2 regions of the Rossellomorea yichunensis genome follow, and region 1 is predicted to be linked to the other one. Evidence: a T-box and tRNA genes for the amino acid it is inferred to sense, from the RefSeq annotation. Region 1 holds a T-box; the other holds one or more tRNA genes.

Evidence for each region. A T-box is a leader RNA that pairs with one kind of tRNA and senses whether it is charged. The one in region 1 lies ahead of RSX31_RS10080 (valine--tRNA ligase), so its partner is inferred to be a tRNA-Val.
Region 2: it encodes a tRNA-Val, which carries the amino acid that the T-box ahead of RSX31_RS10080 (valine--tRNA ligase) is inferred to sense. The anticodon was not compared.

What each region holds. Positions count from the first base shown of each region.
Region 1 is NZ_JAVYAD010000003.1:437,310-453,726, reverse strand. It holds gene RSX31_RS10090 (sensor domain-containing diguanylate cyclase) at 1-1,181, opposite strand, end outside; gene RSX31_RS10085 (bifunctional folylpolyglutamate synthase/dihydrofolate synthase) at 1,293-2,597, opposite strand; gene RSX31_RS10080 (valine--tRNA ligase) at 2,740-5,391, opposite strand; T-box leader at 5,462-5,688, opposite strand; gene RSX31_RS10075 (hypothetical protein) at 5,853-6,041, shown strand; gene ysxE (spore coat protein YsxE) at 6,078-7,106, opposite strand; gene spoVID (stage VI sporulation protein D) at 7,240-8,457, opposite strand; gene hemL (glutamate-1-semialdehyde 2,1-aminomutase) at 8,819-10,111, opposite strand; gene hemB (porphobilinogen synthase) at 10,167-11,141, opposite strand; gene RSX31_RS10050 (uroporphyrinogen-III synthase) at 11,169-11,960, opposite strand; gene hemC (hydroxymethylbilane synthase) at 11,960-12,892, opposite strand; gene ccsA (cytochrome c biogenesis protein CcsA) at 12,910-13,743, opposite strand; gene hemA (glutamyl-tRNA reductase) at 13,759-15,111, opposite strand; gene RSX31_RS10030 (LiaI-LiaF-like domain-containing protein) at 15,506-15,994, shown strand; gene RSX31_RS10025 (amino acid ABC transporter ATP-binding protein) at 16,051-16,417, opposite strand, start outside.
Region 2 is NZ_JAVYAD010000001.1:295,577-311,993, forward strand. It holds gene RSX31_RS01495 (sporulation protein) at 151-618, shown strand; gene spoVAC (stage V sporulation protein AC) at 631-1,101, shown strand; gene spoVAD (stage V sporulation protein AD) at 1,101-2,117, shown strand; gene spoVAE (stage V sporulation protein AE) at 2,136-2,492, shown strand; gene RSX31_RS01515 (DUF421 domain-containing protein) at 2,508-3,200, shown strand; gene RSX31_RS01520 (YjcZ family sporulation protein) at 3,280-3,396, shown strand; gene RSX31_RS01525 (stage VI sporulation protein F) at 4,208-4,468, shown strand; gene RSX31_RS01530 (hypothetical protein) at 4,687-4,965, shown strand; gene RSX31_RS01535 (MBL fold metallo-hydrolase) at 5,075-5,971, shown strand; gene RSX31_RS01540 (DUF421 domain-containing protein) at 5,968-6,642, opposite strand; gene RSX31_RS01545 (GNAT family N-acetyltransferase) at 6,772-7,194, opposite strand; gene RSX31_RS01550 (YjcG family protein) at 7,198-7,716, opposite strand; gene RSX31_RS01555 (alpha/beta hydrolase) at 7,887-8,612, opposite strand; gene RSX31_RS01560 (phosphatidylglycerophosphatase A family protein) at 8,764-9,318, shown strand; gene RSX31_RS01565 (TAXI family TRAP transporter solute-binding subunit) at 9,634-10,626, shown strand; gene RSX31_RS01570 (DUF1850 domain-containing protein) at 10,747-11,265, shown strand; gene RSX31_RS01575 (TRAP transporter permease) at 11,252-13,237, shown strand; gene RSX31_RS01580 (WYL domain-containing protein) at 13,295-13,519, opposite strand; tRNA gene RSX31_RS01585 (tRNA-Val) at 13,668-13,739, shown strand; gene RSX31_RS01590 (hypothetical protein) at 13,930-14,103, opposite strand; gene RSX31_RS01595 (cold-shock protein) at 14,445-14,645, shown strand; gene RSX31_RS01600 (hypothetical protein) at 14,805-14,930, opposite strand; gene RSX31_RS01605 (nucleotide pyrophosphohydrolase) at 15,140-15,430, shown strand; gene RSX31_RS01610 (MurR/RpiR family transcriptional regulator) at 15,475-16,332, opposite strand.

The sequences.
Region 1 (16,417 bases):
TTCGTCCGTTCATGATGCCTGGCATTTGCGATCGCCACTCCGAAATAGGAGCATAAAATATCGACGATCATCAATTGATATTTTTCATAGGCTTTCTTTTTGGAAGAAGCCAATAGAAGGATTCCCCGTACCTTTTGACTTCTTACAATGGGTACGCACAGAACGCTTTCCACTCCATCTGGCATGTACCCTTCAGCGATCCCGGTCCATTCAGATCGTGAAGTATAGAGGACGGACTTCCCTGTTTCCCATACTACACCGCTGATACCCTGGCTTTTCTTTAATGGTCGCAGGTTATTAGACTTCATTTCTCCCTTTTCAACCCGTCTTAACAGGACAAGTTCTTCTTCCTGGCAGTCAAGGATATAGGCATATTCAACCGGAAGAGTCTCAATGATCTTCTCGATGAATATATCAAGCACTTCATTTACTTTAAGGCTTTCCGTTAATTGGTGACCGATTTCACCCGCTTTTTGAAGGTATTCATTGATCTTTTCAGAAGAGTTATACATCTTCAAGATGATAGATAAGCTCACAAAAGGGATACCAATCAATAAAGAAGCAACGGCTCCCAGTTCAAACGTTAAATAATAGAGAGATAAAGAAAGGGGGAACATGATCATGTTTGCCGTAAAATCCCATACAAAATCCTTGCTGTAAAAGCGGACATCACTATTTACCAGATAGTGTTGATATAGCAGGAGCAGTATCTGGTTAACCATGATCGATACGATTTGATAACTCAGGATAGGGAGTATTAATTGATTTATATCTCTTAATCCGACTTCTCCACCAAATAAAAAATAGACTAGACCACTGACTAATGAAACGATAAAGAACATGACAGAATTCAAGGGGATTCTATGCCAATCATGTTTAGTCAATTGAAGCCGGATGAGTAATGGAATAATTGAGAACTGCATGAGGATGATTTCAACAAATAAACCATACTTTATGAACCCTACAAGTGTCACCCACTGGATGAAGAAGATGGTCGCACCATTTATCACAATGGGCATAAGCGGGATAAAGGTAGCAAAAGCCACCAATGTTAAGAGCTCTAATTCATTTCCTGCAATATTTTCAGGAGGATAGTATTGATATGTAATATACAAACCGGCGGGTACAACTGAAAGCCAGGTCAGTAATATGTAAAGCTTCTTCTTTACTGATAACGTCATATCTATCCCCCATAGGCCACAATCAATTTAATATAGTTCGATCATACTATACTAGTTAAATAGTCACAAGTTTAAGAATATTTTATCAAAGCAGTTCAATAAAGTCACTTATTATTTTCTGTAATTTTCCAGTTGGTCCACCAGATATGGTTTTACCTCAGATAAAAAGTAAAGTGAACCTGTTATTAACAGCACTTCTTCTTCTTTCATTCCTTGTATTTTTTCAGTAACGTAGTCTCTCCATTGGTGAACTTTCTTCTTGTTTGGATGGGAAGATAATTCATAAAGCTCTTCAACTGAAGCGACCCGTGGAAAGTCAAAGGTTGTAAATCCGATTTCCTCCACCGCTTCTTCCAATTGAGTGATCATCGGTTTTAATTCTTTGTCGTGGAGTGCCGATAAAAGAACAGTTACTCTTTTATTCATAAAGCGGTCCTTAATGGTTTTCACCAAGGCTTGTACCCCTTCAGGATTATGGGCACCGTCAATATAAATCCCGGGATTGTATGATAGAGCTTCCATTCTGCCTGGCCATGATGCCTTTTTTAACCCCTCTTTGATATGCGTGCTTGCTATATTATGCTTTTCACTAAGAAGCTCTATCACTTTAATTGCAATCGCTGCATTATTGATTTGGTGTGCACCAATCATGGAAAGCTCATACGTTTCATTCTGAACGGGAGATGTGTAATGGAATCTCTCACCTCTTTCGAGTAAGGCTTTTTGTTCCACAGAAAAATCCTCTCCAAGTTCAAACAGGTCACTATTCATTTCCAACGCTTTCTTTCTTATCACTTCAGCCGCTTCTTTCTGGTGAACCCCTGATATGACAGGAACAGAATGTTTGATGATCCCAGCTTTCTCAAAGGCTATGTCTTCTAATCTGCTTCCCAGGAATTGCATATGATCCAGACCGATGCTCGTAATGACTGAAACCATAGGTGTGATGACATTCGTCGAATCAAGCCTTCCTCCAAGCCCAACCTCATAAAGGACGAGGTCGACCGGTTGCATTTCAGCAAAATAATAAAAGCTCATAGCTGTTATGACTTCAAATTCAGAGGGGGTTCCCCATTCAGAATGCTCCATGCTTTCTGCAATGGGTTTGATCTTTTCCACAAGAAGAGTTAAATCTTCATCTGATACAGGCTCTCCATTAATGCTGATCCTCTCATTGAACCTCTCAAAATAGGGTGAAGTAAAGGTGCCGACTGAATACCCTGATTCCTGTAATATATTTCGTAAATAAGTGACAGTAGAACCCTTTCCGTTTGTACCCCCGATATGAACGGTTTTAAGCTTTTCATGAGGATTCCCAAGCTTCTCTAGTAAGTACTGCATTCTCTCTAGACCCGGCTTGATTCCAAGTCTTAGTCTTGAGTGTATCCATCCAACGGCCTTCTCATAGGTTAACAATTTCAGTCACTCCCCTTAAGGTTTCATTAGAAAGAGGGCTCAGGTCGGGGCAGATTGCCGGAGAGAAAACCTTGATGCATCCCCTCAACCTCAACAATCAGACCCGATTCTAAAGCCCTCTTCTTATCCTCTGATCAAAAGATTATAGTGATTTAAGCTCTTCAATTCTTGCTTTAACAGTCGCTTGTTTCTCTAAATAATCTTTTTCTTTTGCTTTTTCCTCATCCACTACATTTTGAGGCGCCTTGCTCACAAATTTTTCGTTGTTTAATTTGCCTTGAACGCGGGAAACTTCTTTCGTCCACTTCTCCAGTTCTTTTTGAAGACGGGCAATCTCTTCTTCGATGTTGATTAATCCTTCTAATGGAAGGAATAAGTCTACACCTGTTACAACCGCCGTCATCGCTTTATCCGGTGTATCTAAATCTGTACCCATTTCCAGCTTCTCTGGATTACAGAACTTTTCGATATACGCTTTGTTCTTCTCGATGATCGTTAGGGTGTGTGCATCTTTTGCTTTCAGCATCAAGTTGATCTGCTTGCTCATCGGAGTGTTTACCTCTGCACGTACATTACGTACAGCACGAATGATGTCAACGAGCAGCTTCATCTCTTCCGCTGCCGCTTCGTCTGTAAGTTCATCTTGAACCGTCGGCCATGCAGCTACAGTAATGGATTCGCCTTGATGCGGCAAGTTCTGCCATATTTCCTCGGTAATAAACGGCATGAATGGGTGTAAAAGTCTCATTGTGTTGTCGAGTACATAAGCCAGAATCGAACGGGTTGTTTTCTTAGCCGCTTCATCTTCTCCATATAGAGGCAGTTTCGCCATTTCAATATACCAATCACAGAAATCATCCCAGATGAAGTTGTAAAGAACGCGTCCCACTTCACCAAATTCATATCGATCGGCTAATCGTGTCACGGTTTCGATTGTTTCATTTAAACGGGTAAGAATCCATTTATCCGCAACTGATTTTTCGCCGGAAAGATCGATTTCGTCATACGTCATTCCGTCCATGTTCATAAGGGCGAAGCGTGATGCATTCCAGATCTTATTCGCAAAGTTCCAAACAGATTCTACTTTCTCAAAGGAGAACCGAAGATCCTGCCCCGGCGAGCTGCCTGTAGATAGGAAGTAGCGAAGGGAATCTGCACCATACTTTTCGATGACATCCATCGGGTCTACACCATTACCTAATGACTTACTCATCTTGCGTCCATCTGCATCCCGAACGAGTCCGTGAATCAGTACGTCTTTAAATGGACGTTCTCCTGTGAACTCCAGTCCTTGGAAGATCATGCGCGATACCCAGAAACCGATAATATCGTAGCCGGTCACAAGTGTATTCGTTGGGTAATAGCGTTTAAAATCTTCTGCATCCAGATCCGGCCAACCCATCGTTGAAAACGGCCATAGAGCTGAACTGAACCATGTATCCAGTACATCCTCTTCCTGTGTCCAGTTTTCAATGTCCTTCGGCGCATCGTTGTTTACATAGATTTCGCCTGTTTCTTTATGATACCAGGCCGGGATGCGATGTCCCCACCAAAGCTGACGGGAAATACACCAGTCTCGCGTGTTTTCCATCCAGCGCAGGTAAGACGTTTCAAAGCGATCAGGTACAAAGTTGACCTTATTCTCTTCCTGCTGAAGTTTTACCGCTTCTTCTGCGAGAGGATCCATCTTAACGAACCACTGAGTCGATAGATAAGGCTCAACCACCGCTCCACTTCTTTCTGAGTGACCGACTGAATGCATATGCTCTTCAATCTTGAATAGAACTCCTGCTTCTTGTAGGTCCTTTACAATTTCTTTGCGGCACATAAAACGATCCATGCCTTGGTATTTATCCGCCTTGTCATTCATCGTTCCGTCTTCGTTCATCACAAGAACGCGTTCTAAGTTGTGACGATTACCGATTTCGAAGTCATTCGGATCGTGAGCAGGCGTTATTTTCACTGCACCGGAACCGAATTCCATATCAACGTAGTCATCTCCTACGATCGGAATTTCACGTCCCACGATTGGAAGGGTAACGTTTTTGCCGATTAAATGTTTGTAGCGATCATCTTCCGGGTGAACCGCAACTGCCGTATCACCAAGCATCGTTTCTGGACGTGTTGTGGCAATTTCAATGTGACCACTTCCATCAGCCAACGGATATCTCATATGATAGAATGCACCTTGTATATCCTGGTGAATAACCTCAATGTCGGAAAGGGCCGTTTTCGTTGCCGGGTCCCAGTTGATGATGTATTCACCACGGTAAATCAGGCCTTTGTTATATAGGTCTACAAATACCTTTTGTACAGCTTCCGATAAGCCCTCGTCCAACGTGAAACGTTCACGGCTATAATCTAAGCCTAATCCAACCTTAGACCATTGCTGACGGATATGCTCAGCATATTCTTCTTTCCATTTCCATGTTTCTTCTACGAACTTTTCACGACCTAAGTCATAACGTGAAATGCCTTGATTGCGAAGTTTTTCATCTACTTTTGCCTGTGTCGCAATCCCTGCATGGTCCATACCCGGCAGCCATAATACATCGTAACCCTGCATGCGCTTCATTCTAGTCAGGATATCTTGCAGCGTTGTGTCCCAAGCATGACCAAGATGAAGTTTTCCTGTTACGTTCGGAGGAGGAATGACAATTGTGTACGGCTCCTTCTCCTTATCGTTTTTGGCTTCGAAATATTTACCTTCCAGCCACCATTTGTATCTGCCCTGCTCAATGGCATTGGGATCATATTTTGTCGGCATGGATAATTGCTGATCTTGAGTTTCCATTTGTTTTCCTCCTATAGTAGTGCGAATAACTACACTTTTCTAAAAAAAATAAAAAAATCCCCCGTCCTATGAAAAGGACGAAGGATTCCATTCGCGGTACCACCTTTTTTCTCAGGAGAAATAAGCCTCCTGAACTCTCGACGATCATAACGGCTTTTAACCGGCTTCTACTACTGAAATTCATAGAAACAGCTCTTCAGGCGACCTTCCATTGTCTTAACGTAGAAAATCTCTCAGCTAATGATTTTCCTCTCTGAAAGTAAGGATCAATGTACTCTTCCTGTTCATTGCTTTTCAGGTATTATTTATTTACTCATTATAGTATAGGAAAAGATAAACTTTCGTCAATCATTATCGCCAATTTTCCATGAAAATATTCATTTCGCCTACTCATGCACCATTCTTTTTCTCAATTCATAGAATAAAGTAGTGAATATACCCAGGAAAGTGAGTGGACGAATATGAAGAAAATCAATCAATACACCATGCAGAAATGGATGGGGAACGCCCGGTTAATATGTAAGCAATTCATCATACCCTTTACGATCTTTCAAGGGGTCCGGACCATTTTGCTTCCCACCACTTTTGATGTCCTTCTTTTAACTCTTTTTATCGGTATAGGCCTTGCCATTTATTTCGATTGGATTTAATGGACTGACGAAATGTGGACTTCGCCAGTCCTTTTTTCATTCTGCCTCGGCCGCCTGCTCCTGCTTCTTTTTTTCCATTTCATCTAAACGCATGACCACGTATTCCGTGTTTTTCAGAAGCCAGTAATGCCGTTGCAGCTTCTTAAGAGATTTCCGTTCATTCCGTTTATCCTTCGCTGTATGAAAATACTTTTCCACCACAGCGATGACAGAACTTGGATAAGCCAAATAACTCATGAACAGGAGCCGCTCCTCATTACGGACGGTAAAATGCTGAAAATAGGTGGTTAGCCACTCGATACATTCCTCATAATACTTAGGATAGGTTTTCAATGTTCTGGACAAAAACGGCAGCAGGTCATGGAAGGGTGATGCCATTTTTGAGTTCTCAAAGTTGTGAAAATACCCCATGCCTCTCTCATCGAATAAAAAATGCTCCGTCGATATCTTTCCATGTGTAATGACCGTTCTGACCTTCTCAAGCTCCTTCGTTTCCTCATACCATTCATCCAGCATTTTCCGGGAAAATTTCAGTGCCTGGGAAGCGTCCTTATAGTACATGCAAAAATGGAATTGAAAAGGAGACATATACGTTGTCCTTTCACATGTTTCCACATATTCATCGAGAAACTGCTGTTCTTTATCCCATCTGGATGTCAGCTGCTCGTAATGAGATTCTCTCTCTTCTTTATCAATCTTTACTTCTTGAGAGGAGAGAGTATGAAGTCTTGCCAATTCCCGGAACATTTTCTGATGCTTTTCAAATTGATCTTCCCTTTCCTGGTTCAAGAGCCAGGGCATGACATAATATAACTGCCCATCGTTCCACACCGCATAGCGCCCATCCAATGTCGGATAGATCGGTACGATACGGTTATAGCCCCTTTGAAACAACATCTGTACATTCCTGACAAAATCAACTCCAGTTTGGGCGGTCAGCTGCTTTACAGCAAGTGTCCCTTTATTGGAGAATACTTTGGAAATCTTCCCGTAATTCTCAACAAAATGGGGTTCGACACCATAAGGTTGTAAGACAGGCTTTAATCCCTCCAGCGTTTGTACCATACCTCTCACCTTCTAAGATTACTTTTCTAAAAAAAACGGACTAACTCCAATGAATTTGGTGTCAGCCCCGTAGTTCCTTCTATATTGCAATTGCGCTCTTCTCAGATGGGAGCGACCTTGCTATATTCCTTTTTTAACCCTTGAAGACAAATTCGCTTTTCGGGATATATAGAACCTGCCCTACATAGACGTCTTGATTGGCTTCAAGCTGATTGACCCTCAATAGCTGAGGAATGGTCAGATCATACTTTTCTGCTATATAATCCAGCGTCTCTCCCTCTTGAACGATGCATACCCTTAATGTTGCACCCCTTTCCTCTTCTTTTCTCGCAAAGAAATCGGTAAGGGAAATGCTCTCATATTTCTTTTTACCTTTAGTCTTTTTCTTTTCATCCTTCTCTTCTTCGCTATCTTCCATTTCTGCTTCTACTGCGGATGATGAAGAGGACTCTTCTTCCTCCTCCTGCTGATTATATTTAGGAGGCGGTGTGTAGGCTGTCTTTGGTGCAGCCGGCTGTTCTTCAGATGACTCGCTCAGTTCATGCTGTGGCATTTCAAACACGTTTTCTTTTCGGAAATAATTTTCCTCAAAGGTATGAGCAGGCTGAGCATCGTATTGAATCTGTACAGGTATCTCATCGTCTTCTTCAGATGGCGGTGTCCGACCTTCCAGATTAAACGGCTGGTACTCGTCGTCTGCAGAATCCTCTTCTTCCTCCTGTTCTTCAACGTTCGCCGTTAATTCTTCCACGTCGTAGTTCTCATACTCGTATACTTCTTCTCTTTCTTCTTGCTCTTCCTCTGTCTCTATTTCTTCTTCGGTTGTTTCCTCTTCTACTTCAGCAACTGCACTCGAACGGTATAGCGGCTCGTAATCTTCCTCTCTGCTAAATTCAGCTTCAAGGGGAGTGTGCGTCTGCTGTTCTCCATAAATCCCTGTAATCGTCAGATCGGCATTCAATTTTAAGCAAGCATTCTCAGGAACCATATAATCGAATGACTCCACGAACACGTCGATATCACCAAGATTGGCAATTCTATTTTTCGGAATCGTCACATCGACCGGGAAACGGTGGACAAATTCATACTCACCTTTTTCCCTCTTTTCAACTATTTGGACAAACTTACCACCCGCTTCAAACTCATCCTCTTCTTCATCCCTCGGTGAGGTTGGTAAATATTCACCGGAAAGATCAAGGCTTCCCCTGATAAGTACATACTGCTCTTGCTCTTGTATCGTTATATGAGGATCTAAGGAGATAGATAGCAATTCTTCAACTTCCTGTCCTTTTTTAAACCAAATTGATTCTTCCAAGGAAAATCGCAAACACGATTGTTGTTCTTGTGACAAAAGAAATTCCTCCTTTCAGGTTCCAAACAAAGAAATAGTAAACAATGCCATTATCACTTTATGAACTGAAAAGGAGGAATATGATAGGAAAACGAAAAGTTGTGGGTAGTGTGGGGATTTTGATTTAGAAACCGGGGTGTGTTTCGGATTGATGTTGGTCGTTTGGAATTATCGACCGTTCTTTTAATTTATCAACAGTTATTTTGATTTATCGACCGTTATTTTGATTTACCGACCTTCAGATGGATTTATCGACCGTTTTTTCAAGATATCGGCTGTTCTACAATATTCGACACACTCCTGCCATCCCCGCTTCCGTAAAAAAATAGCCGATCCCTATAAAAAGGATCGGCTATCATCATTACTTCTTACTAATCTTTTCAAACGCTTTTTCAGCAGCTTCAAGGGTCTTTTCAATATCTTCATCTGTATGAGCGGTAGATAAGAAAAGTCCTTCAAATTGGGAAGGTGGTAAGAATACTCCTTCATGGGCCATTTCACGGTAGTAATCGGCAAACATCTCCAGGTCTGATGATTTCGCACCTTCGTAGTTGGTTACTTCTTCATTGGTGAAGAAGATCCCGATCATGGAACCGGCACGATTGATTCTGTGAGGGATGTTATGCTTTTCTGCCGCTTTCTTTAAGCCCTCTTCCAACAGGTCTGCTTTGCGTGCGAACTCTGTGTATGTTTCAGGAGTCAGCTGGCTCAGTGTTTCGTATCCTGCCGTCATGGCCAATGGATTCCCTGAAAGGGTTCCGGCTTGATAAATCGGACCGCTTGGAGCGATTCTTTCCATGATTTCAGCTTTACCGCCGTATGCACCTACCGGCAGACCTCCACCAATGACTTTTCCTAAACAAGTTAAGTCCGGAGTTACATTGTAATAGCCTTGGGCACATCCGTATCCGACACGGAATCCAGTCATGACTTCATCAAATATCAGCAGAGAACCATGATTTTCCGTTATTTCACGAAGGCCTTCCAGGAAGCCCGGCTGAGGTGGAACGACACCCATATTACCTGCAACAGGTTCTACGATCACACCAGCGATGTCATCACCAAATTGTTCAAAGGCATAACGGATGCTTTCCAAGTCATTATAAGGCACCGTAATCGTATTCTTTGCTACGCCTTCAGGTACACCAGGGCTGTCGGGCAATCCGAGAGTCGCAACACCTGATCCTGCCTTGATTAATAAGGAATCTCCATGACCGTGGTAGCAGCCTTCGAACTTGAGGATTTTATTGCGTCCAGTGTATCCACGCGCAAGACGCAGGGCACTCATCGTCGCCTCCGTACCAGAGGACACCATACGGACCACTTCGATACTTGGAACTCTTTCAATGACTAATTCGGCAAGTTTGTTTTCAATCTCTGTCGGGGCACCGAAGCTTGTCCCGTTTTCCGCTACTTTTTTAATGGACTCCACCACGCGGTCATTGCTGTGCCCAAGAATGAGTGGTCCCCAGGATAGAACATAGTCAATATATTCATTTCCATCGATATCGTAAATTTTAGCTCCTTTTCCTCTTTCCATGAAAATAGGATCCATCTTTACAGATTTGAATGCCCGTACAGGACTGTTTACTCCGCCAGGCATCAGTTTTACTGCTTCTTTGAACGCTTGCTTCGATTTCTCATATGAACGCATTCCGGTTTCCTCCTTTAGTGATCTTTTCGTCATCCTTACAGGAACTTTCCACCATTTAGGATAACCAATTCGCTACATCTTTTGCGAAATACGTAATAATAAGGTCTGCACCCGCACGTTTCATGCTTGTCAGCTTTTCCATTACGATTTCCTGTTCGTTTACCCAGCCGTTTTGAGCCGCTGCTTTCACCATGCTGTACTCTCCACTTACGTTATAAGCGACAACAGGGGCATTAAAACGGTCTTTCACTTCCCGCATGATATCTAAATAGGAAAGGGCAGGTTTGACAATTAAGAAGTCTGCGCCTTCTTCTATATCCGATTGTGCTTCTCTTAACGCTTCGAGGCGATTGGCAGGATCCATCTGATACGTTCTGCGATCTCCGAATTGCGGAGTAGAGTGTGCGGCATCACGGAATGGACCATAGAAGCTTGAAGAGTACTTAACGGCATATGACATGATCGGCACATCATGATAGCCGGCCTCGTCCAATCCGTGGCGGATTGCTGCAACGAATCCATCCATCATATTCGAAGGAGCAATGATATCAGCTCCTGCTTCAGCCTGGCTTACCGCCGTTTTTGCTAATAAATCAAGCGTAGGATCATTCAGTACTTTTCCATCTTTAACGATTCCACAATGTCCGTGGCTCGTATATTGACATAAACAAGTATCGGCAATGACGACAAGCTCAGGATAATGTTCCTTCATAAATCGGGTTGCTCTTTGGACGATTCCATGGTCATGATATGCTTGGGTTCCTGCCTCATCTTTTTCAGCTGGAACACCGAATAAAATGATGGATTTGATACCTAAGGAAACCACTTCATCCATTTCCGCTTTTAAGTTATCCAGGGAAATGTGAAAAACCCCTGGCATGGAAGGAACGACATTCTTAATATTTTCCCCTTCAACTACAAACAGTGGATAAATTAAATCTTCTTTTCTTAGATGAGTTTCCCTTACTAACGCACGCATATGATCTGATTGACGCAGGCGGCGATGACGGTTAAAATGCAGGTCTTTCATGTGTAAACCTCCTAAGTAAATAAAGCTTTATTTTGATGGTCTATTCGTGATAAATTCTTTCATTTCGTTTACCATTTCATTTACAGTATAAATGCCTGGACAAATTTTTACATGTAATCCGTACTTTTCAGCCGTATTTTTTGTAATGGGACCAATGCAGGCAATGGGTATGTCCCCGATTTTATCATGAAGATTGTACTGATTGACCACCTTCATAAAATGATGAACCGTTGATGAGCTGGTAAACGTAATGATATCAAGTTGTTCTTTTTCAATGATGTCCTTCAACTGACCGATGCACCCTTCTGGAAGGACGGTTTCATAGACGATCCATTCCTGACAGGATACCCCTGCAGAGGCCAGCTCTGAAGCAATGACGTTTCTTGCCAGGTTCCCTTTGGGGATCAGAACGTCTCCTGAAGGCTTCACTTTCGAAATGAATTCGTCTGCAAAGTCATCTCCTGTAAAATGATCGGGCACGAAGGAAACAGGAATCCCATATTTCCTGCAATATTGTTCCGTTTTACTTCCGACTGCAGCAAACTTCCCGGAAAAAGAAGATAAATCGAGCTGTAATCGTTTCAATGCTTGTAGAAAGAATCTTACTCCATTTTTGCTTGTGAAAATAATCCATTCGTACGTATGTATGGTTGTGTGAAGATTCGTTTCCCACTCATCTTCATGAGGTTGAAAATGAAGGAGCGGCACCACAATCGGAACCCCTCCCACGTCTTCAATGAGGGAAGCCGTTTCACTGGATCCCTCACTTCCGCGAGTAATCAAAACCTTTATGTTTTCTAAAGGCCCTTTACCCTTCATTATTGATCTAGCTCCTCTTTCACCTGATCGATTAAAGCCTTGGCTCCCAGGTCTGTTAAGCTTTCAGCGACTTTCTCCCCTACTTGCTGAGGATTTGGTCCCACCATGTATTCTTTATAAATCGTTTTTCCATCAGGTGAAGCTACAAGCCCCGTTAGAGCTACGTCCCCATTGTCTTTCAGCTCAGCAAATCCTGCAATCGGCACCTGGCATCCGCCTTCCATTTTATGAAGGAACGCTCTTTCAGCCGTAACGGTCTCAGTCGTCTCAACACACGCAAACTTCTGAAGAAGCTCCAGCAACTCAGAATCATCTTCCCTGCATTCAATGGATAACGCACCTTGACCGACTGCAGGCAGGCAAAGGTCTGGATCAAGGAATTCCGTTACAACATCTGATGTCCAGCCCATACGTGATAACCCTGCCGCTGCAAGGATGATCGCGTCGTAATCCTCATTTTTAAGCTTCGATAAGCGCGTATCGATATTTCCACGTATCCATTTGATTTCAAGATCCGGACGAACGGATAAAATCTGTGCCCCTCTTCGCAGACTGCTCGTTCCTATGATTGCACCGCCAGGTAAGTCTTTAAGCGCCACATGATTTTTACTGATGAACGCATCTCGGTGATCCTCGCGAATCGGTATACATCCGATGGTCAATCCTTCAGGTAAGACCGCAGGCATGTCTTTCATACTGTGAACGGCCATATCGATCTCTTTATCCATCATCGCTTGTTCAATTTCTTTTACAAACAAGCCTTTTCCGCCGACTTTTGACAGGGTGACATCAAGGATCTGGTCCCCTTTTGTAACGATTTCCTTCACTTCGAATTCGTAAGAGGGATCCAGTGCTTTCAACTGATTGATCACCCAATTTGTTTGTGTCAGTGCTAATTTACTTCGTCTCGATCCAACAATGATTTTTCTCATAATGACCTCCTGAAAACTTATGAATACCAGAAATGAAATGAAGACAACCTACTACCCAAGAAAAAGTTAATTAAAATGATCAAAAAGGCTGCAACATTAAGAAAAGCTAAAGATTTACCAAATACGTTCTTTTTAATGCGAAGATATAAATAACTACTATATAAAATTAATAGAATGAATGACCCTACTATTTTCGGATCATACCATAGGAATTCCGGCAGTTTGATGTATGCCCATTGCAGCCCCAGTATCAAGCTCAATAGAAGCATGGCTACACCAATGGAGTTCGATATATATGAAATCTTTTCAAGTTTGGACAAATCGCTGATCCGCCATAACCTTTGTCCCCATTTTTTCTCCTTCAAAAGTTTAAATTGCAGGAGGTAAAGCAAGGAAAACACAAAGGATAGTGAAAATGCCCCATACGAAAGGATGGCCATCGTAATATGAATCAACAATAATTCAGATACGAGCTGTTCTGCCATCGCCCGTGACTCAACCTGTACCGGTGCAAACGTATGGATCGCCATGATGATGAATCCCAGTACATTTGTAAAGAACACCGTAAAATCCACTCTTAATAATCGATTGATGACAAGTGATAGTGTAATGAGGACCCAGGCATAAAAATAAAGTCCCTCAAAGATGGTGAGGACTGGAAACCTGCCTGTATTCATCATGTATAGAAATAAAAAGATTGTTTGAAGGATCCAAACAATCGCAAGTAACCAGAAGGCAAACAGATTCGCCTTCCGGTTTTTGTTTAAGAAATCTATAAAGTAAAAGAGAATACTAATAGCATACAGAACAATCATAAGTTCATGCAGCCTAGTCATCGTTTGTTCAAACATAGACAATAACCTCACTTATGCTTGAAAAGAAGGTTGTGGTACAAGCTTAAGATCGCTCTCAGTCTTTTCATTGGCTGCTTTCACTTGTTTCTGCTCTTGCACTTGTTGTTCAATACTAAAGATATTGATGAATAAATCCAGTTTATCTTCAGCATCAGGAAGTCCTGCGAATTCCTTCGCTTGAAGGATCGGATCCTTCAACAACTGATTGATTATACTCTTCGTATGCTTATTTAACACTTTTCGCTCCCGATCAGTTAAGTCGGGCATTTTCCGTTCAATGCTTTCCATCGTTTCAGCTTGAATGGAAAGTGCTTTTTGTCGCAGTGCTGAAATAACCGGAACAACTCCAAGCATATTCAACCACTCTTTAAAAGCTACAATTTCAGCTTCAATCATGATTTCGATTTCCTCAGCGGCTTTCTTTCGCTCAGCCAGGTTCGCCTGAACGATGCCTTCTAAATCGTCGATATCATAAAGGAAGACACTTTCTAATTCTCCGATGGAAGGATCCAGGTCACGAGGTACCGCAATATCCACCATGAAAAGAGGACGTCCCTTCCTCATGCTTTCCACATGTGACATCATTTCTTTTGTAATGACAAAATCCTTTGCACCGGTAGAACTGATCATAATATCCGCCTCTACAAGGGCACATTGAAGCTCCTTCAATGTTTTGGCATTACCACTGAAACGGTCTGCCAAGGTTTGAGCCTTTTCAAACGTACGATTGATGACCGTCACTTTAGTGGCTCCGCTGCCATGAAGGTTTTGGATCGCAAGTTCTCCCATTTTACCGGCACCAAGAATAAGAACATGCTTTTTCTCCAGGCTGCCGAATACTTTTTTAGCTAATTCAACGGCTGCATAGCTGACAGACACAGCATTGGAACCAATATCTGTTTCAGAGTGACCCTTTTTCGCTACCGTCACTGCCTGCTTGAACAGATGATTAAATACTGTACCAGTCGCACCTGACTCCTGTGCATTCAGGAAGCTTGAACGAATCTGTCCAAGAATCTGGGTTTCCCCCAACACCATTGAATTCAATCCGCACGCAACCTTAAAAAGGTGTTCGACCGCTCCTTCTTGTTCATAAATGAAAAGATAAGGCGTGAACTCCTCTTTATCTATATCGAACCATTGAGATAAGAAATCTTTAATATAATAACGACCTGTATGAAGCTGATCCACTACTGCATAGACTTCCGTTCTATTACATGTAGAAACAATCACATTTTCCAGAATGCTCTTCTTTTCCTTCAAAGCCTTCATAGCGAAAGGAAGATCAGTTTCATTGAATGATAAACGCTCACGAATCTCAACAGGGGCCGTTTTGTAATTCAAACCAACGACTATTGTATACATGCTATGCACTACACCCCCAACTAAAATCATTACTCTTATTATAACATGTCCTAAAAAGCTCCCGACACCAAAATGTGAACAGAAATTGAAACCTAAGTATGATACATTTATAAAGGAAAGAAGGCATGCTTCTTCCGATACTTGCAAAACATTCATTTCATCATATACATTTAAGATTAATAAAGAATGTGCATGAAAGCATTTTCAATTCTAAAAAAATCTTCTATATTTCGACATTCCCTACTAATGTAGGGTACCAAAACAAGCCTAAAGAATCAAGTAATGGAAAGGTTTTTCGCCTGGACATCCGGGCTTATTATCATTAGTATGTATTATTTTCCCTGAAAAAACAGCATTTAAAACATTTAGTATTAAAAGATACGGGAGGAAGAGTATGAAACAACAACAAAGAATTTTCCCAGGAATGATCTTAATCGGCTTTGGGGCATACTTTTACTTACAACAAGCGAACATAGTCCTGTTTCAGGAGTTCTTCACGTGGCCAACTTTACTGATGATTGTTGGATTTGCTTTTCTCGGACAGGGATATGGCGGGAGAGATTATGAAGCGATATTACCGGGTACGATTCTCGTTGGATTCGGTCTCCACTTTCATGTTGTCAATAAACTCGAAATCTGGCCGGATCACATGGGGACTTTCATTCTGATCATTGCATTGGGTTTTCTGCTCAGGTACCAGAAAACGAGAGCAGGGCTATTTCAAGGGGTGCTCTTTTTAACCCTTTCTATTATTCTCTTATTCTATGACAAAGTGGTGGGATGGTTTGGTTTCATAGGAGGAAATGTGGAGACTGCATGGGAATTCTGGCCGATTATCATTATTGGAATCGGTGTCTACTTATTGTTTATAAAGAAAAAATAGTCCTGAATAATCCATAATAAAAGCCCGGAATTTGCTCCGGGCTTTTGTACGTACTATTAGAGGACTGAATCCAAAAACTCTCTCGTCCGCTGCTCTTTTGGAGCGTTGAACAATTCCTGGGGAGGTCCCACTTCCACGATCCTGCCATCGTGCATATACACGACCCAATCGGCTACCTCGCGGGCAAATCCCATTTCATGGGTCACGACGACCATCGTCATCCCCTCTAAAGCAAGCTCTTTCATGGTTGCCAAAACCTCTCCGACCAATTCAGGATCCAGTGCAGAGGTGGGTTCATCGAAGAGCATGATTTCAGGCTTCATGGCAAGTGCCCTTGCAATGGCCACACGCTGTTTCTGTCCACCGGATAGCTTGGATGGGTATACATTTTCCTTATCCCCAAGTCCAACCTTCTTTAATAAT
Region 2 (16,417 bases), on a different contig from region 1:
ACAAATTCTCCCATCAAGAAAAAAGGGTGCGGTTGTGGATCAAAAGTGAAGAAAGGATAGGCTGCTCAAAATGGGCAGTCTTTTTTTTTTCATAAAATCTGACTTTATGAAAAAAATAAAGCATGAGTACAAATAAAAGAGGGATATGTCATGAACAAAAAACGGATCATCGTTCCACTAACTTTACTCGTCTTGATAGGGTGCACGAATAAGGAAGATGGAAACGACAGCAAGATTGCGCTAATGAAGAAAACCGATCCACCACCCATTGAATTAGTGGATAACCCAGAAACAGACAGTTATGGTCATGCCATTAAACGGGAAATCTCCAAAATGAAAGAGCTTTATGATGTAGCGGTCATACAAGGAAAAGAAGAAACGCTGGTGGTATATAAAGTGAAGCATCTGCAAAGGTTTCATATGAAGAAGATCGAAAAGAAGATGGATCATTATTTAGAAGATAAATATCCGGATGAAGACTTTATATTGTCCAGTGATTACAAGATATTTCTTGAAACCATCCGTTTAAAGGAAAAGCTAAAGAGGGGTTCGATTTCAAAGAAAGATGCGGAAAAGAAGTTCCAGGATATTGTGAAGCTTCAAAAGGAAAAGACGTAGGAGGAATGTTTTGTGGGGAAACCACCAAAAACGCCCGAACAGAAAAAATACGAACAGTTGGAAAAACAATATGAAACAAAGAGGCCACTACTTAAAAATGTACTAAAGGCTTTCTTTGTGGGGGGATTCTTCTGCTTGATCGGTCAGGCCATTACGTATGTATTTATTTATTTCTTTAATTTCACTGAGCAGACGGCAGGAAATCCTACTGTTGCCACTATGGTATTTATATCAATGCTTCTCACGGGCTTTGGCGTGTATGATCATATCGGTCAATTCGCAGGAGCGGGGAGTGCTGTCCCTGTGACCGGGTTCGGAAACTCAGTTATATCAGCAGCCATCGAACATAAAACGGAAGGGTATGTCTTGGGGGTAGGCGGTAATATATTCAAGCTTGCTGGTTCGGTTATTGTATTCGGAGTGTTTTCAGCCTTTGTCGTGGCATTAATCAAGACAATCTTAATTCAATTGGGGGTGATTTAATGCTTCAGGGTTCAAGGTCATGGGTATTTCCTACACATCCGGCCATCTTGTCTACCGGTGTCGTTGGCGGTCCATTTGAAAAAAAAGGGAACTTAGCTTCCGACTTTGATCAGTTTTACGATGACCTTTGGATGGGACAGGCCACATATGAAAAAGCCAATCGAACTCTCATTGAAGATGCGGTTCAGATTGCGTTGGAAAAACAGTCACTTCAAAAAAGCGATGTACAGTTTTTCTTAACGGGTGATCTGATTAATCAAATCACCCCATCAAGCTTTGCCGCCAGGACCAATGGAATCCCATACTTCGGATTATTCGGAGCATGCTCAACGTCGATGGAGGGTTTGGCATTATCTGCATTCTTGGTTAACTATCATGGAGCTCAGCATGTGGTGACGGGGGCATCAAGCCATAATTCCGCAACTGAGAGACAATTCCGGTACCCGACTGAATACGGGGGGCAAAAGCCTCCAACAGCTCAGTGGACTGTAACAGGTGCAGGTTTTGCAGTAATTGGTGAAGGAAAGTCTGTTACAACCCCTACACCGAGAGTAACCGCTGCAACCATCGGCAAGGTGATGGATATGGGGTTGAAAGATCCTTTTAACATGGGAGGAGCCATGGCACCAGCTGCTGCTGATACGATTGCAGGTCATTTTCAAGATCTGGGGAGAGATCCTTCTTACTACGATTTGATCATCACAGGTGATCTGGCTAAGATCGGCAGGCATACAGCTGTTGAAATGCTGAAAGAAAAGGGGTACAACTTCTCGGATCATCAGTTTAAAGATTGCGGATTATTGATTTATGGTGAAAATCAGCCTGTTCAATCCGGAGCGAGCGGCCCAGGCTGTTCTGCTACAGTCCTGTACGGTCACCTATTAAATGAAATGAAAAAAGGAACATATAAACGCATCTTGGTTGTGGCGACGGGAGCCTTGTTATCACCATTGACATTTCAGCAAGGAGAAACAATTCCTTGTATTGCTCATGCGGTATCCATCGAATATATGTAAATGAAAGGAGGAAACGAAGTGTTAGCGATGTTTTTTTGGGCTTTTACAATAGGCGGGATCATTTGTGTGATTGGTCAATTACTGTTTGATGTTGCTAAATTAACTCCAGCCCATACACTAAGCTTACTGGTTGTGGCAGGGGCGGTCTTTTCAGGGTTTGGATTGTACGAGCCTCTCATTGATTTTGCCGGTGCAGGAGCGACCATTCCCATCACAAGTTTCGGTAACGCCCTGGTCAATGGTGCCATGCAGGAATCACAGGAACATGGGATAGTGGGAGTCCTTACCGGGATGTTTGAAGTCACAAGCTCAGGGATCTCGTCGGCGATCATATTCGGTTTTATTGGGGCACTCCTTTTCAAACCAAAAGGATGATAGAGGTGAAGAACGATGCCTGAATACTTAGAGGTGGCGTTACGCAGTATATTTATCTTACTTTCCTTATTTGCAATAACCAAGTTACTTGGGAAGAAGCAGTTATCTAAATTGTCATTTTTTGAATACATTACAGGGATCACGGTTGGGAGCATTGCAGGGACACTTTCCATGGATCTGGGCCTCCCTTTAAGTGAAGGACTGATGAGCATCTTTTTATGGTTTTCCTTTCCACTCATTTTCTCCTTTCTTTCTCTTAAGAGCGTTCGATTTAGACGATTCGCCGAGGGAAAGCCGACAGTTTTCATAAAGGATGGAAATATTGATGAGAAGGCTTTAAAGAAGGAACAGTATTCCGTCGATGAACTGCTTGAGCAATTGAGAAAGAAAGACGTTTTCAGAGCTGCAGATGTGGAATTCGCGTCATTGGATACCAACGGAGATCTAAGTGTTCTGCTCAAAAGAGAAAAAAGGCCGCTTGTTCGAGAAGATGTATTTAAGATCTCACAAATGTCCACTCCTCCACAAGCAGTCATTTCAGATGGGGAAATAGATGAAGAGGCTCTGCGAGAAGTAGGATTTCCCCTGCCCTGGTTACAAAAAGAACTGGCCAAAAGACAATTGCAAGTTGAATCCATTTTTCTTGCCCAACTTGACCGTGAAGGAAACCTGACATTCGACCTGTACAATTGGACAAACACACAATAAATTCTCCAAAAGCCCATACGTAATGATCTCTCTATACATATGTTATAAGAGACTAAAGGTAAAAGAGAGGTGAAATTATATGTATGGATATGGATACGGTGGCTGTGGATATGGCGGCGGCGGTTATGGCTCAACATTTGTATTGATCGTTGTGCTTTTCATTCTCTTGATTATCGTTGGAGCAAGCTTCTGTTAGAAAGGGGTACAAAAGGCAGAATCCTCATTAGAGAGATTTTGTCTTTTTGTTTTTAGGCTCTTTTCACAATGATTGTTGATTTTACATATGGTCTGCCCGGGCTCTGTCAATCAGAGAGTGCTGGATGGTGAGGGGAACTGCTTCGCTTACAGCTAGCGTTCGGCCGAGCCTCCTCAGCTTAGCCGAACGGGGTCTCGGCACGACCGTACTTCCGCAGGAGTCTGCGCAGTTCCCCTCACCATCTTTCATAGATTTTTTGTGACAGAGTTAAAAAGTGTCATAAAACAAGCTAAATCCACGGTAGGTAATAACGATAAACATTTACTAATTAACTAATTTTTGACCTATCATAATAAGGTTAAATTTGTGCTCCTTTGTAGGTAGTTTGTTTTTTGAACAAACGCTAACATAATCACTATAGGAGCTTTTTTTGTATTTGTCTATCCGTTATTAGGAAGACAAAATTAGAAGCACAGAGTGGATTGTAGCGGAAGGCAATTGACTCCTGCGGGAAATAGAGGCTCGACTTCCTCCCCGCGGAAAGGAACGGTCACGTTTTCACACTACCACTAATTCAAGTTTACTTTTTTTGCAAGATATGCAATGCCATTGGGTGAGACCCCAATGAGGCTGCTCATCTGCCTTACTTTCTCTGTGTAGATAGCAACAAGATTAACGAAAGAGAGCTATTTTTTTAATAGTGAATCTAAATTACAGAATAACATGTAAAACCTTCAGAAAAATCAATTCATAATCACGCTCCTGGGTTTTTAACATATGATGCTTATAGTTAAAAGGAGGCGTGATGGAAATGAATAATAACTTTTTTAAGAATTTAGAGAAGAAGACAGGCGTAAACATGAACGAAGTGTTAGAGCTTGCGAACTCATTACAAAATGCAAACTTCAAAGATGAAGCAACCGTTAGAAGCGTCATAAAACGAGTATCTAAAATTGCCAATAAACCAGTAAACAAGGAAATGGAAAATAAGATTGTACAGTCGATTGTGAACGATGGAAAGCAATTAGACTTTGGAACCATCTCTAATATGTTAAACAAGGGGAAGAAATAAAAGTTATAAAAAATAAAGGAGAATGGACATAAAGGTGTGTTACAACACGTACTTTATGTTAATTCTCCTATTTTTTTAGGGTGGAAAAGTGATTAGACTTTCATCCAGAAATGGTACATATATCAACAAAATAGATACAGCCCTTAGAATCTATAAAGCCTAAATAAAGTTTAAGGATCAACCCCATATGGGTAACTAATACCAAGGAGGTAAAGAAAATGGGATACATTGCTCCAATTCCTCACCATCAGTATAAACAGTATCAGGAACGAGAAATAAAAGTTGAAAAACATCCGTTTACCTTTTTCCCCGTGCAAGCTGTAAAGCCCATGAAAAATAATAATCAAGCAAATACTGAAGAAGCAGAATCGTCCTATCATGTACTTCAATCAAATCAACGCAAAACTTCATATGAAGCACTCTCTAAACCATCCGTCCCAACAACATTATTAGCGCGGTTAACAGGAAAAGGAAAGCACTTTAACGAATATGTATAAAGAAGTTTTAGGGGCTTTTTTAGGTTGATGATCCCAAAAGGAGCATTCTTTATGGGATCTTTTAATTAACTGCGGATATCGGGTCCCTTACATATTTGGAGGTAATGACTTGAAATTACAAAACCTTTCCGAGCATTGCTATGCATTTACAGGGAGCGTTACCATTGGATACTGCATTAAAGAAGGAAAGGGCCTTCTTATTGACAGTGGTTTGGATGATTCTTCCATGAAGAAAGTGATCAAAATCTTATCCAATGAAGGGCTGCCCTTGGATTTTTGTGTCATCACCCACGCCCACGCAGATCATTTTGGAGGAGCTCACTTCCTGAAGAAAAAACAAGGGACTTCATTGTTTGCTCCAAAACTTGAAAAAGCGATCATTGAGAATTCGATCCTGGAACCGATATATCTATTTAATGGAGCTAATCCCATAAATGATATGAGAAATAAGTTTCTTGAAGGACAATCAGTGGTCATTGATGATGTGTTGAAGATTGGTGAGAATAGTATTGGTCCTTTCACTTTTGAAGTAATTGACTTACCGGGTCATTCATATGGTCAGGTAGGTCTGCTTGTTGATGATGTTTTATATGCGGCGGACAGTTATTTTGGCAGGGATACGTTGGAAAAGCATGTCATCCCGTTTATCATCGATGCGGATCAAACACTGGATTCATTAGAAAAACTCCTTCACATACCATGCAAAGGAGCGATTCCGGGACACGGGGATTATGAAGAAAACTTTGTGAAAACAGTTCAGGAGAATATCGATCTTCATGAAGAACGTATGAATTCTCTTCTGACATTAGTAAATGAAAGTAAAGAAGGCTTTGCTTTTGAAAAGATCATGAAAGAGTATTTGAATCTACACAAAATAACTGTATCAAATGTAGGGCAATGGCTTTTGTTCAGAACTTCGGTAACAGCTTATCTTACAAGTCTTGAACGAAAAAAACTCTTATCGTTCACGATCAGTAACAATGAATTCATCATTAAGCCCCACTAATAACCTTGTACTAACAGGCTTTCTCCTTCTTCCCATTCAGCATACATAACGTCCTTTGAGGAGAGGAAGCCTTGTTTTTTTATTTCGCTTAAAAGCCAATCCTCCCTTTGTTCGGCAAGCTTTAAATTATCGTAAACGATTTCTCCATCCAGAATTAAAGAAAGTGGAAGGGAAGCATTTTTTGCAGGTATATTAAGGTCTTGACGCTGTACGATTTCATAAAGCGGTTTTCTAATCACACTCAGCGTACCGTCAGACTCCAAAAGGGCAAATTCACATTCCCTTACTGAGAAAATATCTTTTGCACGAAGTAGATGCTGCAGTTGATTCAGATCTAAATGATTTTTCTTCAGCTCATCGAAGTTGATCTTCCCTTTATTGATGACTAAGGCAGGTGTACCTTCCAACATATGTCGAAACCTTCGGGATTTCTGGGTGAAATACTCTGTGAAAAAGATCAAACTCCCCCAAATAAAAATGGCAGCAAGGATTGGAAGTACAGTGATCTTTCCATCATAAAGGGAGTTCCCTACAAGTTCACCAAGAATTAATGCTGAAATGAAATCAAAGGCAGATATTTGAGTGATTTGAGTTTTACCGAGTATTTTTGTAAGAATCAATAAGGCAAAATATCCTACGATTAACTCGATGGCAATTGACGTGATTCCCATGAGGATCCCCCTTCCCATACACTTTCCCATTATCGACGAGTTGATATTGTAATATACTTCTTAATATGATTTGCAGGAAACAAAAAAGGAACAAGTAATTAAGCAGTTCTGCTTAATTACTTGTTCCTTTTAAATATCCTTCTTCATTGTTTTATGAGGGATTCCTGCGTCCAGAAATTCATCAGATGTAACTTTGTAGCCTAAGCCTTCATAAAAAGGGATTGCATATGTCTGTGCATTTAACTTTAATTGGGATAAGTTCTCTTGCTTCGCATATTTTTCAATGGCAAGCATGATTTCACGCCCAGCTCCTTTTCCCCTGACGGATTCTAAAACGCATATTCTTTCAACTTTCCCAAGTCCATCAAGAATACGGAAACGGCCTGCACCTACAGCATGTTTTTGGTCGTAAAGGACAAAATGAGTGGAATCATTTTCGAATTCATCGATTTCTTCTTGAAGTGGAACCTTTTGTTCTTCCACAAACACTGTCTTTCTTATGTTGAATACCTCTTGGATCTGATCTTCTGTTTTTGCAACTTCGACTTTCAACTCTTACTCTTCCTTTCCTAAACGGAAGGTTTCGTAAACTGTCCAAGAGCCGTTTTCTAATTGATACAACAAGTGAAATCGGTCGATGGTTTCTTCATGATCGATTCCAAGCATACGCAATGATCCGAAAATATCGGAGTGTTCATCATTTGAAAGCTTTTGTGCGACAGTTATGTGAGGAACGAAAGCGAATTCCGGCTCGTCACCCATGAAGTTTTGACTATGCATGTCATCGTGTAACCCTTGCAGTTCAGGAGTGGAGTTCACCTTGAAATAGATTACATTGTTCACAGGCTGAAAAGAACTTACTTTGTACACTTTTAAATTGAAGGGATCGTATTTCTTTGAAATAACATTTAATTTATTAGCGATATCCTTGATTTGATCATCATCTGCACTAAATACATTCTTTAAAGTCAAATGTGGTGGAACCAATGCATAATGAGGATCATAACGTTTCCTATAAGAGTTTGCGATATCTTGCAGCTTTTTCGATGGGAAAATGACTATACCATAATTCATTTTCTTCAATCCTCCTCTATTTAACTATCTTTGTATTATGTATAGTATAGCAAATTTTTCAAAAATTTAATATAGGGCGAACGGATAGGATCTCCATTTATCAAAGTGATTCGATAGCTCCCTGCATTCATTTAAGGAGAGGCAAGGGCGGTCCCTTGCCTATTCGGGGTTTAGTTAAACATCATCTTCAAAGCACGTCTCAAATCGGGTTGCCAATGTTTCCATGTATGATCTCCGTCGAACTCATCGTAAAAGGAAGAGAATCTTTTTTGATCGAATGTCTCGTGAAGCTTACGGTTTGGCTTTAAGAAGTCTTTTACTTTGCCGTCCGTCGTTTTTACCTCTGTTTCCTGTTTACCGATGATATGGTAAATGCTTAACAAATGAGGTTGTGAGAAGTTTTCTACGGCTTCCAACACTTTCTCGTTCACGAAAGGTGACTGCAGAAGAACCTTGCCAAATGTATTTGGGTATTTTAATGCAGTCATCAATGAGACTGTGGCTCCTAATGAATCACCAACCAGGGCACGTCCCATTCCCATATGATAAGTTGGGTAATGCTCGTCCAGATATGGGACCAACTCGTGTGCTAAAAAGCGAATGTAAGCATCATTTTCTTCACCATGTGGATGGTATTTTCTTCTCCGGTCCTCAACATCTTTATATGGAACTCCCACGATAATCATGTTTTCTATTTCCCTATTTTCGAGAAGTTCATCAGCCAGTCGAGGTATTCTTCCTAGCTGGAAGTAGTCCTTACCATCCTGGGTGATCAGTAGAGAATATTTATAGAGGGGAGAAAAAGTAGCTGGCAGGTATACAAGCATCTTAATCTCTTTTTTCAGTTCTTTACTAAAGAGGTTTAATTCGGTTACAGTTCCTCTTGCGGTTGTCATGACGATAGCCTCCTATAATCAGTGTGAACGTTTACAGAAAGATTGTATCATATTCTTCTCGATAATTCCCTAAAGCGGATTGCAATACGAAAATTCAAAAGAATGATATAATTCATGTAAGTTTTTGGACAGTCCAGAAAGGGGTATCTCAATGAATAAATCTGTACATTCAAGGGATGTAACGAAAGCTGCATTACAGAGGCTGAAAGATAGATGCGTATCTATAGAAGATATTGCTGAAATCGTCTATGAAATGCAGTATCCATATAATCATGAGTTAAATATGGAAGATTGTATCGAAAGTGTGAAGAAAGTGTTGTTAAAAAGAGAGATTCAGCATGCGATTCTTGTAGGGGTAGAACTGGATCAACTTGCTGAAGAGAAGAAGCTTTCCGAACCACTTCAATCGATTGTAGAAACAGATGAAGGGTTGTTTGGAGTAGATGAGACCATTGCTTTAGGTGCAGCATTAGGATATGGAAGCATCGCTGTTACCACTTTTGGTCATTTGGATAAAAATAAAATCGGTATCATCCGTGACCTGGATACGAAGAACGGGAAGGGTGTTCACACCTTTTTAGATGATATCGTCGCAAGTATTGCGGCAAATGCTTCTTCGAGAATTGCACATAGCCTACGGGACCGTGAAGAAAATATTTTAGAGGAAGATAAGATGAAATTTGAGGATGAGGAATTGATTGGATAGCTCATTATCTGATATATAACAGGTGGACTGAAGATGAATAATTCCTCTTCAGTCTTTTTACTGTGGACAAACATGCGTCGGGGAAGAAAAAATGATTGGGGTAATGTAACCGCTTTATACATTTTGTATACATTTGTAAAATAATTGACATGACAAGAACAAGCCGTACAACAGATTTAAATCAGTGTGTAATGGATCTAGAATGGTTTTTTTATAAAAATTGTTAAAATTTTATGTATTTGATTTGACAAGATTGTTACAGACTGTGTTACAATTATTTCGGTAAAGTAGAAATTTAATAGGGGGAATTAGAATATGAAAAAACGCAGTTTTTATCTAAGCACTGCACTACTTCTAGTTCTATCTGTCATTCTTGCTGCATGTGGCGGCGGATCAGGTGGAGGATCATCTGAGGGTGAAGGTAACAAAGAGGTTGACTTCATTGGGATTGCTACAGGTGGAACAGGGGGTACATATTACCCGTTAGGCGGAACATTCGCTAAGATCATTGAAGACGAAACAGGAATCAAATCCTCTGCTTCTACTTCAGGGGCATCGGCTGAAAATATGGCGGCCATTAAAGATGGTAAAACTGAAATCGCTTTTACACAAACCGATATCGCATCTTATGCATCTGAAGGAACTGAAATGTTCAGCGATAATAAAGTAGAAAACGCAAGAGGAATTGCCACACTATATCCTGAAACGATTCAAATCGTTACAACAAAGGATTCTGGTATCAAGTCCGTTGAAGATCTGAAAGGGAAAGTTGTTTCTGTCGGTGAAGCCGGCTCTGGAACTTTACTGAACGCGAAGCAAATCCTGGAGGTTCACGGAATTGCGCTAGAAGATTTAGAAGCACGTAATCTATCATTTGACGATTCAACTACTGGTATCCAGGATGGAACAATCGATGCGGCTTTCATTACTTCAGGTACTCCAACCGGAGCGGTTGAAGGATTGGCAGCAACGGAAGATATCACAATCGTTCCGGTTGAATCCGGTAAAATCAGTGAACTGATCGAGAAATATCCATACTACTCTGAGGATGAAATTCCTTCAGGGACGTATAGTAAAGTCGATGAGGCAGTTACAACCGTTGCGGTTCGTGCAATGCTAGTAACAAATGCTGATATTTCCGAAGATGTAATCTATGATGTTACAAAAGCCATCTTTGAAAATACAGATGCAATCACTCATGCTAAAGGTGAGTTAATCAAGGCTGAAGATGGACTAAAAGGTATGGGAATTGAATTACATCCTGGTGCGAAGAAATACTTTGATGAAAAAGGCGTTTCAATGGAATAGATCCACACCAGCAGATGGACGAAGGGATAGGCCGCGTAAAACGGTCTATTCTTTTGTTTTGGTATAGGCAAAAAAAATGTTATGTACAGCAGCAATAAATGGAATGGTGGGGACTTTGTTATGAAGAAAATTTCATTCATAGGAACAATTCTCATTATTCTTGTTCTGTTATTCATCATCTTTATTCCCTTTCAAACATACCTGGTAATCGAGCCGAGGAGTACTGAAGGTGATCCTGTCCTTTTCAGACTTCCTGAAAATCATACATTTTCGGTTCGTTACACTCATTCTATTCATCTCTCAGAAGTAGAAGAGTTTTACCGCCAATCTACAAACCAAATTCAACAGACAAAATTGCTTTATGAGGATACTGCAATTGGTATGCCTGCAAATGCAGAAGGTAATGAAACCTTCGAGAGGACAGAAGAAGGAAAGTACTTAATTTCAAATATGAATAAAGTGTTTCCATACATTGATATTCGAATCGGACAAGTGGTTGCCAATCATCGACTCATATTGGGTGATAAAGTCTATCCTTTAGCTGGTTATTTCGATAAAGGGTCTGTCGTTCGAATGCATTTAAAGAAACAAACACTATATGATCAGTGGAAAGGAGTGACCGTTGTTGGGAAAAGATAAAGAATTTGAATCATTAACCTCTGAACAACAACAAGAATTATTAGAAAAATATGATCCTGAATCATCAACGAGAAAGCTGCACCATGGAATGTTTAAATGGGTGATCTTCTATGGTCTATTAGCATTTTCATTATTTCAATTAGTCGCATCGATCTTTCAATTCATCCCTAGACAATTATTATTATCGATTCATTTAGGGTTTGCTTTGTCACTTGTCTTTCTTCTTTTTCCTGCCAGGAAAAAGAATCTGCGAAAAGATAAAGTGGCATGGTATGACGTCGTTCTCTCTGTCATATCTGTAGGAATTGGTGCATACTGGCCGATTATGCAAGATGACATTGTCAGCAGGGTCGGCATTATGACATCACTTGATTTTTATGTTGGTTTTGCTGCGATGATCTTAGTATTGGAGGCAACCCGTCGTGCAGTCGGTTTCCCCATCACGATTATCGCATCTGCTTTCATTCTCTATATGTATTATGGTCGATTGATGCCTGGATTCCTTGCGCACAGGGGATATGATTGGGACGATATCGTGAAGACGATGTTCTTTACCAGTGAAGGGATCCTTGGCACGCCACTATATGTTTCAGCAACCTTCATCTTCCTATTCTTATTATTCGGGGCCTTCCTCGTTAAAACAGGCGTAGGGCAATATTTTAATGATTTAGCTGTTGCCATTGCCGGTAAACGCACTGGTGGTCCTGCTAAGGTTGCAATCTTCTCGAGTGCCCTGCAAGGAACAATCAGCGGGAGCTCCGTTGCAAACGTTGTAACATCTGGTTCCTTTACCATTCCAATGATGAAAAAGCTTGGCTATCGTAAAGAGTTTGCAGGTGGAGTAGAGGCAGCGGCCTCAACGGGTGGTCAGTTAATGCCGCCAATCATGGGAGCTGCAGCATTCTTAATGGTTGAATTCATTGGAGGCATCTCATACTGGGATATCGCAAAGGCTGCCACCATTCCTGCTCTTTTGTATTTTACAGGAATTTGGATTATGACTCATTTTGAAGCGAAGCGAATCGGTCTTCGCGGTCTTTCGGACGAAGAGATGCCTAATCGTAAAGAAGTTTTAAAGAAAATCTACTTATTAATGCCGATTCTTACAGTCATTATTTTATTAGTGAGCGGTATGAGTGTTATGCGTGCAGCACTTTGGTCAATTGTTGCTACGGTCGTGATTAGCGCGATTCGAAAAGAGACAAGGATTGGCTTTAAAGATGCAGTTGACGCACTCGTAGACGGTGCACGTACTGCGCTTTCTGTAGCGGTAGCAACTGCGGCTGCAGGGATGATTGTCGGCGTAGTGACAAAAACGGGGTTAGGGCTGACACTTGCGAATGGGTTAGTTGATCTTGCTGCTGATCTAACAAATTCATCAGAAGGTAAACTAATCCTGACTCTGGTATTTACGATGATTGCATCGATTGTACTAGGTATGGGATCACCGACAACGGCCAACTACGTAATCACGTCCACAATCGCTGCACCGGCGATCATCTTGTTAGGTGCACCTGAGTTAGCGGCTCACTTATTTGTCTTTTATTTTGGTATCATTGCAGATATCACGCCGCCGGTGGCCCTTGCAGCATTTGCCGCCGCCGGGGTGTCAGGGGGAGAGCCAATACGGACCGGGGTCAATTCTGCTAAATTAGCGATTGCAGCCTTTATTATTCCGTATATGTTCGTCCTGTCACCTGAGTTGCTGATGATTGATACAACCATTCCGAGATTATTATGGGTTGTCTTTACGGCAATAACCGGAATGATGGCCATAGGGGCAGGAATGATTGGGTATTGGTACAGAAGAGTGTATGTGATTGAACGTTTCCTTTGTGTAGCAGCCGGTTTAATGCTGATCTATCCGGAGGGAAGCACAGACATCATTGGTTTAGTATTATTTGCTGTTATGCTTGCGTTACAATTCTTCATTAAAAGAGAAGACAAAACACCAAAGAAAGCAACAGCATAAAAAAAATACGTGAGGCTGACCCTTTACCAGGTCAGCCTCACGTATTTTAGTTTCCAATTAGGATATGGTTCGTTTCTTATAAGGAAGAAGAGGATAAGCGGCCAAAATATCATGTAGTCTGAATTTGCGGAAATCTTTTCGTAGTAAGCAATAGGCCAGAATAAAATCCCCATCAATTTTTTTAACGATGATTTTTCTTTTCGTACAAATGGATTCAGGAGTCATATAGATAATTTCAATGGGGCGTTGGTCCATGAATGAGCGCTGTAATACCGTATTCATTTGTGGGCTCCTCTCCAGGAAGTGTACTCACAGTATATGCGAACGAATGTTCCTTTATACATGAATTCCCAGAATATAAATGAATAGAACAAAAAATGATTGACATTTTTCTTATCATGACTATAATTTAATATATACCTTCCATCGCGACTTGTTAGCTCAGTGGGAGAGCACTTCCTTGACAGGGAAGGGGTCGTGGGTTCGAATCCCTCACAGGTCATACATAAAGAAAGCCTGCATCTTATTTAAAAGATGCAGGCTTTCTTCTTCTTTAATATGTAAATCAATCTTTATAACGGATTCTCAAAGTTACACGGCCTGCGCCGACTTGTCCTTCAAAGTAAAAAGGACTCTGTTGGAGATCATGTAAGAGTCCTTGCCAAAATCATATTAAGATATGATCACTTCTTTTAGTTGACTTCTAATTCTTCCTCAAAATAAAACGTGCCAGGATGTTCCTTTACGATGTATGAGTATCGTTTCATATTTTTTACGTATTGCCATTTCAATATTGTCACTGTTTCGCCAGTTTCCTTTATCGTAACCATTGCGCCATTACTAAACCGATTTTTTGTGGATTTCATTGGGCACTCCCTTTCATATTCTCTCATTATACCATAGTTTACCCTTCATTTTAGAGTCCCATTAATGATAAATCTTGATAAATATAATGGTAGCGCTTTAACGTGCATGAACGTAGTAATGGTTAGTCATATCCAAAGACCATTTGATGGGGGAAGGTTATGTCAGAGGTCTGACTTTCAAAACTTCTCGTTGAAGAACTTGCTTATTTGTTTCATTACTGTTATTCTATAGAAGAATTATTTTTGTCCGGTATACGAGGGAAGAACAAGATTTGATTTTTCACCTGATATCGCAAGAATAGTAATACATTGTGTGTAAAGCACTTTAGGAGGCAACAAACATGGAAAATGGTAAAGTAAAATGGTTTAACGCAGAAAAAGGTTTCGGATTCATCGAAGTAGAAGGTGGAGACGACGTATTCGTACACTTCTCAGCGATCCAAGGTGAAGGTTTCAAATCTCTTGACGAAGGTCAAGAAGTATCTTTCGACGTTGAACAAGGTGCTCGTGGACCACAAGCAGCTAACGTACGTAAAGCATAATCTAACTTTACAACTCCAAAAACAGACTCATTCGTGAGTCTGTTTTTTTATGGAGATATTTAAGTAACCGGTGATATATTGAAAAATTAATGGTTGTCTTTCCATTATGTCTCAATTAAATCGGCCGCTATAAAAAGCAGCCTTCACATTCTCTAAAATTTATTTTCCTAAATCCTTCTTCGTCACTTCACTGCGGATATTGAGTTCTTTCGAGAATTCAGTATCGCTTTTTTTATTGTTTGGGTATTTGTTTTTTCGTTCACGATTATCATTTTTATTAGTCAACGTTGTTCCTCCCATTTGTAAGTAGTCAGTACATTCTTATTCTTAACCTGTGAATCATCTTTATCCTTGGTAAGAAAGGGAAAGACACACACTTGGTGAGATATTTCCGCCTTGAAAGACTGGAATCATAATATCACCGTACATTCCTTTTTCCACCCATGATATAGTAAAGAAGCGGTAAATGATCAAAGGGAAATGGGAGAGAGTAGATGAAACAAATGTATGAAAAAGTCATTGAGTTCAGGGATGAACGAAATTGGGATGCCAATCATAATGAAAAGGATCTTGCCATTTCCATTTCATTAGAGGCAAATGAACTCCTGGAAAATTTCCAATGGAAAACAAGCCGGGAAGCAGTGGAAGCGACACGTCAAAATATTAAAGAAGAAATGGCTGATGTCCTGATTTATTTAGTCCAGCTGGCTGATAAAATGGATATCGACTTAGAAAAGGAAGTATATGAGAAGTTGGAAAAGAATGCACTGAAGTATCCGAAATAATGATTGGGGACGGATCTCCTGAAAAGGTCCGTCCCTTTTTACAATTATATTTTCTTAATGGAAATCGCGTCACGCATTTTTTGCAGGGAAGATTTGGATAGATCTTTTCTCTTCATCATGGTGTTAACGTAGAGGGCATCGACAATACTAAGCTGACTGATTCTTGAAGCAAGTGCTTCAGATCGATATTCGGTTTCTTGAGAAACTGTAAATAGAGGAATGTCGACCCCGATGCTTAAAGGTGATTTGGCAAAGTGAGTAATGGCGATGGTCGTTACCCGATTTTTCTTCGCTACGTCCAATACTTCCAATAAATCTTTGTTCGATCCTGAATGAGAGATAAAGACGATTACATCAGCATCGGTCAATTGTGAAGCGGAGATCAGCTGCATATGGGAATCGTTGTACGCAGTAGTGGTCATGCCTGTTCTGAGGAACTTATGATGCGCATCCATGGCAACAAACCCCGATCCACCCGTACCATAAAATTCTATTCTTCTGGCACTTATCATCCCTCGAATAGCTTTCGTAAACATTTCCTCGTTCAGCATGCTTAAAGAATCCTCTAATGTCCTGATATTGGACCTGAACACTTTTTGGGCAATAACACCTTCAGAGTCCTCTTCATTGATTGTTTCATGAATATCTTTTATAGGTGTCACCAGGTCGGATGCAAGGGAAATCTTCATTGCCTGGTAGCCTTTAAAGCCCAGGCGTTTACAGAAACGGAAGACTGTAGCATCTGCAACGTTCAGTTCTTCTGCTACACCACTGATAGTGGAGTGGATAATTTTTTCTGGATTAGCAATAATAAAATCTGCAATCATCTTTTCTTTTTCACTGAATTGAGAGTAATAGGAACGGATACGAGGTAAACAATGCTGTACTTTATCCTCTTTCATGCAGGGGAAACCTCCTCTAAGCGAAATCTTCATGAAAATAATTTTAACCTACTTCATGAAATAAAAAAATATTATTTCATAAAAT